Ensifer sp. PDNC004: one gene and its partner. The protein of the gene in region 1 interacts with the protein of each later gene in a pairwise test. Links are inferred from orthologs where the notes say so. Each region holds a gene or a part of one and is shown in the gene's direction. Other genes may lie near its edges. The genes, in order: ndk and ung.

The links.
Region 2: the proteins of ndk (region 1) and ung interact in binary tests that used the Escherichia coli proteins (3 or more experiments, as listed by UniProt). The link is inferred for Ensifer sp. PDNC004 from one-to-one orthologs.

What each region holds. Positions count from the first base shown.
Region 1 is NZ_CP070353.1:1,619,364-1,622,588, reverse strand. What follows is about bases 133-3,043. They hold ndk (nucleoside-diphosphate kinase), read left to right. Parts: upstream 133-1,332; coding sequence 1,333-1,755; downstream 1,756-3,043. Other genes in these bases: JVX98_RS16120 (branched-chain amino acid ABC transporter permease), read left to right, coding at 2,981-3,043; JVX98_RS16125 (CGNR zinc finger domain-containing protein), read right to left, coding at 2,353-2,913; JVX98_RS16130 (hypothetical protein), read right to left, coding at 1,847-2,356; JVX98_RS16140 (glutathione S-transferase family protein), read left to right, coding at 541-1,230; JVX98_RS16145 (DinB family protein), read right to left, coding at 133-391. Also shown: more of JVX98_RS16145, read right to left, coding at 1-132; more of JVX98_RS16120, read left to right, coding at 3,044-3,225. UniProt on the Escherichia coli protein: Major role in the synthesis of nucleoside triphosphates other than ATP. The ATP gamma phosphate is transferred to the NDP beta phosphate via a ping-pong mechanism, using a phosphorylated active-site intermediate.
Region 2 is NZ_CP070353.1:3,360,885-3,364,064, forward strand. The notes cover bases 272-3,137. They hold ung (uracil-DNA glycosylase), read left to right. Parts: upstream 272-1,285; coding sequence 1,286-1,990; downstream 1,991-3,137. Other genes in these bases: modA (molybdate ABC transporter substrate-binding protein), read right to left, coding at 272-1,050; cobF (precorrin-6A synthase (deacetylating)), read left to right, coding at 2,088-2,858; cobG (precorrin-3B synthase), read left to right, coding at 2,969-3,137. Outside these bases: modB (molybdate ABC transporter permease subunit), read right to left, coding at 1-91; more of modA, read right to left, coding at 259-271; more of cobG, read left to right, coding at 3,138-3,180. UniProt on the Escherichia coli protein: Excises uracil residues from the DNA which can arise as a result of misincorporation of dUMP residues by DNA polymerase or due to deamination of cytosine.

The sequences.
Region 1 (3,225 bases):
AGAAGTGCCCGAGCGTCGGTGCCAGCTTCTGCGTGACGGCCGTCGGATTGGTGAGCGTCTTGTAGCTCAGGATAGCGCCAAGGCGCGCGTCGCTGAGGCTATCGATCCAGGCAATGATGCGTTCGTCCTCGACTGAGCGCGCGGCGGTGAGGGCGGCGAGGTCGTCGTGCAGGGTGGTATCGAGCGAAGGCGGGGTATCACCTTCGCCCGTGAAGCGCTTCATCCAGATGCGGTCGGCAACGAGGATATGATTGAGGGTGGAAAGCAGCGAGCCGAAAAAGGCGCCGCGGTTTTCCCGCAGTTCGGCATCGGTCAACTCCGCAGCAGCGGTATAGACGAGGCGGTTCGCCCAGCGGTTATAGTCGGCGAACATGCGAAAGTGATCGAGCATCGGCTACCTTTCTGGTGGCTGCGGTTTGCGGGTGGCGACGCTAACCCGGAACCGCATTCCTGTGGCTGATATCATTCATGAAATTTACTGATTTGATGACGCGGCGGATATGTCGTTCAAGGGGATGACAATCGTCCCGGAGGGTTCGCATGACAAGGAAGCTCTATTCGCTGTGTGGGTCCGACAGGGCGCGTCCCTTCTCGCCGCATGTGTGGAAGATCGCGATGTCGCTGGCCCACAAGGGGCTCGAGTTCGACACCGTGCCGATCGGGTTCACCGAAATCCGGGCGGTCGAGGACGGGGCGACGAACCTGGTGCCGTTGCTGCGGGACGGTGAAACGCTGGTGAAGGACAGCTTCGAGATCGCCCTCTATCTCGAACGGACCTATGCGGACCGGCCGGCGCTCTTCGCCGGCGAGGGGGCGATGGCGATCTCGCGCTTCGTCGAGGGCTGGTCGCAGACAACGCTGCATCCGGCCATCACCCGCATCATCATAAGGGATATTCACGACCGGCTGGATTCCGTCGATCAGGCCTATTTCCGCGAAAGCCGGGAAAAGCGCTTCGGCACGTCGCTCGAAGCGGTGGCCGAAAGCGGCGGATCCTCGCTCGCAACTTTCTCGGAAAAGCTCGAGCCTTTGCGCCATCTGCTCAAGTTTCAGGACTTTCTGGGTGGTGCAACGCCGCTTTTCGCCGACTACATCGTCTTCGGGGCGTTTCAGTGGGCGCGCATCGTTTCGCCGCAACGCCTGCTTCAGCCGGGTGACACCGTGACCGCCTGGTTCGAACGCTGCCTCGATCTCCATGACGGGCTCGGGCGCAGTGTGACGGCTGCGTGAAACCCGCCTGGCCCAAGCCGAATCATCGGTGAACCCCCTTGTTTTGCGCGGAATTGGCGGCTAATGAACCGCCACTTCTCAAGAAACAAGGGATTTGAGCCAATGGCTATTGAACGTACCTTCTCGATGATCAAGCCGGACGCGACCAAGCGCAACCTGACCGGCGCCATCACCAAGATGCTCGAAGACGCCGGCCTGCGCGTCGTCGCATCCAAGCGCGTCTGGATGAGCCGTCGCGAAGCCGAAGGCTTCTACGCCGTTCACAAGGAACGTCCGTTCTTCGGCGAACTGGTTGAGTTCATGTCCTCCGGCCCGACGATCGTTCAGGTTCTCGAAGGCGAAAACGCAATTGCCAAGAACCGCGAAGTCATGGGCGCCACCAACCCGGCAAACGCTGACGAAGGCACGATCCGCAAGGTTCACGCTCTGTCGATCGGCGAAAACTCGGTTCACGGTTCGGACGCTCCGGAAACCGCTGCTGAAGAAATCGCTTACTGGTTCTCGGGCACCGAGATCGTCGGCTGATTCAAAATCTTCGGTTCAAGCCGTAGCGGCTTGAATTGACTCGAGATTTGAACCGGAGCGGAAACGCTCCGGTTTTTTGTTGCCCGGTCTCTCAGACGGGGCATTTTGCGGTCTCGAAGTGCGCCGGTGCCTTGCCGCCGCTGAAGACCGCCGGGTTCTTGTCGTAGGCCGGGCCCTCGACCAGCGGCTTGGCCGGCATGATGTCCTGGTCGACATCGGAGACCACGGTCGTTTCCAGTTTCTGCAGCGACTGGCCTTCGGGGCCTGTGACCTCGATCGAGACCGTATAGGGGCGGTCCTTCTTCACGCAGGTAATATCGGGGCTTTCCAGCACCACTTTTTCCAGCTTCGGAAACAGCTTGCGCTCCAGCGTCAGCGCGTCGCCGCCGGCCGGGTTTTCGAAGCGCGCAACGACGACGCTGCCCTCGGGCACCACCTCCGCCTTGGTCAGCGTGATCATGTAGGTCGCGTAGGCGAGGCGGTAGTTGAAGACGAACATCTTGCCCGTCAGCTTCAGCGGATCGGGGCCGCGCTCGCGCTGGCAGCCGCTGGCGGCGAGTGCGATGGCAAGCGTGGCCACGATCCCGAATGTCCTTGTCATGAGGCTGCCTCTTCCCTGTTGCGGTGATAGTGGCGCTTGGCCTTGTTGCGGTTGCCGCAGACGGCCATGTCGCACCATGTCCGGCTGCGGTTGCGGCTGCGGTCGAGAAACAGCCAGCCGCAATTCGGGCAGATCTTCAGCCGGTCGGGCTCCGGGTTGGCGGCAAGCGTGAGCGCCGATTGCGCCGTCGCGGTGTCAAGCGAAAGCCGGCCGCCCTGATGCTTCGGGCCGCGCAGGACGCCGGCGATCGCCTCCAGCAGATCCGCCAACAGGTCCGGCCGCCCTGCATCCGAAATCTCCGCGCGAAAATGCCGGTCGGTCGCTTCGCGCAGCAGCAAGAGCCGGCCACGGTTCTCCTCGGCGACAGGCGCAAGAGTACCGAAGCGCAGATTCTCCGCCCCAAAGCGGCTGGCCGCGTCCGCAAAGGAATCGAGCGCGGCGACGTCGGCGAAGCGGTCGATCCGGCGCTCGGGGTCGAAGCGCAAGACGATGGAATTGGCGACATCCAGTGCCAGGGCGCCGCCGGCAAATCGATGGGCTGTCCAGGTGAAGGTCATGCTAAAATCCTAACTGGCAAAATTGATTTTACCAGTTATATTGATCTTGTCACGCTCCGGATGCGCCATGCTCTACTTTCTGCAGCAGCTCGCCAATGCCGTTCCCATCGCTGCGCTCTACGCGGCGCTTGCCTTTGGCTATGCCATCGCCTTCGCCGTGACGCGCAGGGCCGATCTCACCTATGGCGCGCTCTTTGCCTTCTCGGGCCAGATCTTTGTGCTGTTTGCCGCTTTCGGGTGGGACCGACTGTGGCTTGTGCTTCCGGCCGCCCTTGGCCTCGGTGCGGCGGCAGCCCTGACTTTCAGCGTTGG
Region 2 (3,180 bases), 1.7 Mb from region 1 along the record:
AAGGCAGGCTACCGATCATCGCGACGGTTGCGACGCGCAGGCTCAAGAGGATCGCCGTCCACTCCGCTTCGCTCACTGCAAGCCAGTCCAACAGATGTCGCTCCCCGATGCCAGGCCGGTCAGACTTAGCTGTACGCTTCAGGCCGCCGCTGCCTCTCAAACACGATAACGTCGCCCGCGTTTGGGCGCGGGCGACGTGTCACGATAGATGCTTCGCCTGCCTCTGGACAGCCGAGATCCGACGCGATTTCAGGTCGGTTACTTCAGGACCGTGAAGCCCTGCTTTTCGAAGAGTTCTGCAGCCTTGGCCGACTTGACGAAGTCGACATAGGCGGCGGCATCGGGGCTCTTGCTCTCGGCCGTGATGGCGATCGGGTAGATGATCGGCGGATGGCTGTCTTCCGGGAAGGTGCCGACGACCTTGACGCCCGGATCTGCTGCGGCGTCGGTCTGGTAGACGATGCCGTAGGGTGCCTCACCGCGCGAGACGAGCAGGAGGGCGGCACGCACGCTTTCGGCGCCGGCGACCTTCGGCTCTACGGCCTCCCAGGCGTCGAGCTTTTCGAGTGCTGCCTTGCCGTACTTGCCGGCCGGAACGGAATCGACCGCACCCATGGCCAGGCGGCCGTCACCGAGGATGCCAGCGAGATCGAAGCCCTGCTTGATCTCGACCGGGCCAGCATCCTTTTTGCCGGACACGAGCACGATGCGGTTGCCGAGCAGGTTTGCGCGGGTGTCGTCCTTGATCAGCTTCTTTTCAGTGAGATAGTCCATCCAGGCGAGGTCGGCAGAGATGAAGACGTCGGCGGGCGCGCCCTGTTCCACCTGCTTGGCAAGCGCGGAGCTTGCCGCGTAGGAAACGGTCGTTTCCTTGCCGCTTTCCTTCTGCCACTCGGCATTGATCGCATCGAGCGCGTTCTTCAGGCTCGCAGCCGCAAAGACCGTCACCTTCTCTTCGGCCTGCGCGGACGCCGGCAGAACGATTGCGCCGACCCAGGCGAGGCCGAGCGTCAGCGCCAGGCCCTTCAGCCAGTCTCTTCTCTTGATCATCGATTTCCCTCCAACGATGCGTGATATCTCTAAGGATACAACGATATCGCCTCCTGATTACCGTTGTATCTGTTGAAATACAATGCTCCTCAAAAGGGCTAGCGCAATACCCCTGTGCCTGCGGCCGGCAGGCAAAACCCGTGCAGCATTCCCGCGGCAGGCGCGATTGGGCTTGCGGTGATGTCCGAGCGGCCTAAATTGCGGCCTCGATCCTCTGACATGGAGCGGACGCGCGATGGAAACGGCAGTAAAGCTTGAAGAAAGCTGGAGGGAAGCCTTGGCACCGGAATTTGCCAGCGGCTACATGGCTGACCTCAAGCAGTTCCTGGTGGTCCAGAAGAACGAGGGCCGGCAGATTTTTCCTCGGGGACCTGAGTATTTTCGCGCGCTCGATCTGACGCCGCTCGACAAGGTGCGGGTCGTCATCCTCGGCCAGGATCCCTATCACGGCGATGGCCAGGCGCATGGGCTCTGCTTCAGTGTGCGCCCCGGCGTTCGGACGCCGCCGTCGCTCGTCAACATCTACAAGGAGCTGAACACCGATCTCGGCATTCCGCCGGCGCGGCATGGTTTCCTCGAAAGCTGGGCGAAACAGGGCGTGCTGCTTTTGAACAGCGTGCTGACGGTGGAGCGCGGCAATGCGGCGTCACACCAGGGACGCGGCTGGGAAAAGTTCACGGATGCGATCATCCGCGCGGTCAACGAGGCCGAGCATCCCGTCGTCTTCATGCTCTGGGGCTCCTATGCGCAGAAGAAGGCGGCCTTCGTCGACCGCTCACGCCATCTGGTCTTGAGGGCGCCGCATCCGTCGCCGCTTTCGGCGCATTCCGGCTTTCTCGGCTGCCGGCATTTTTCCCAGGCCAACGCCTTCCTTGAAAGCAAGGGCTACGATCCGATCGACTGGCGGCTGCCCGAGAATCCGGCTGCGGACATCAACTGACGGCTTGGCGTGATTGACGGCTTCGTCGTCGCCCTGAGGTCTTGCCTTGGCGGCGGAGATCCGCCTAAGACGCCCGAACGAAATGGCGGAGGCGGGCATGCGCAAAATTCTGATCATAGGCATCGGTTCGGGCAATCCCGAACACATGACCGTGCAGGCCATCAATGCGCTCAACCGCGCCGACGTGCTTTTCATTCCGACCAAGGGCGCCAAGAAAACCGAGCTTGCCGACGTGCGTCGCGACATCTGCGCCCGCTACGTCACGCGCAAGGACGGCCGCACCGTCGAGTTCGCGGTGCCGGTGCGGCGCACCGAGGGCGTCAGCTATGACGGCAGCGTCGACGACTGGCACGCGCAGATCGCCGCGATCTATGAAGGGCTTCTTTCGAAGGAGTTGGGCAACGAGGGAATTGGCGCGTTTCTCGTCTGGGGTGACCCGATGCTCTATGACAGCACCATTCGCATCGTCGAGCGGGTCAAGGCACGCGGTCAGGTCGCCTTCGATTATGACGTCATTCCCGGGATCACCAGCCTGCAGGCGCTCTGCGCCAGCCACCGCATTCCGCTGAACCTGGTCGGCAAGCCGGTGGAGATCACCACCGGGCGCCGGCTGCACGAGAGTTTTCCGCAAAAGAGCCAGACCTCCGTCGTCATGCTCGACGGCGAACAGGCGTTCCAGCGGATCGACGATCCGGACGCTGAGATCTTCTGGGGCGCCTATCTCGGCACGCCGGATGAGATCGTGATTTCCGGCCGCGTGGCTGCGGTGAAGGACCGAATCCTTGAAACGCGGGCGGCGGCGCGCGCGAAGATGGGATGGATCATGGACATCTATCTCCTGCGCAAGGGCGCCGACTTCGACGAGTGACGGCAAGTACTGATCCGCGTCGTGTTTGATCTCACTCAAGGTTTGCGGCTGTGTTATAGCGTCTTAAGAGGTTTCTTCAGGGAGGAGAGCCTCACGTGATGACGGATTTGATGACCAGCTGCGCCCTTCCATCGACCGGAGATGCCGGTACTGTCGCGTCGATGCGCCGCGGTGCCTGCCCTTCCTTGGCAGAGCCGATGCAGACCGGCGACGGCCTGCTCGTCAGGTTGAGGCCGACGGACGACAGTCTGACGCTGCCGAAGATCATTGCACTTGCCGCTGCTGCCGAGCGCCTCGGCAACGGCATCATCGAGATCACCGC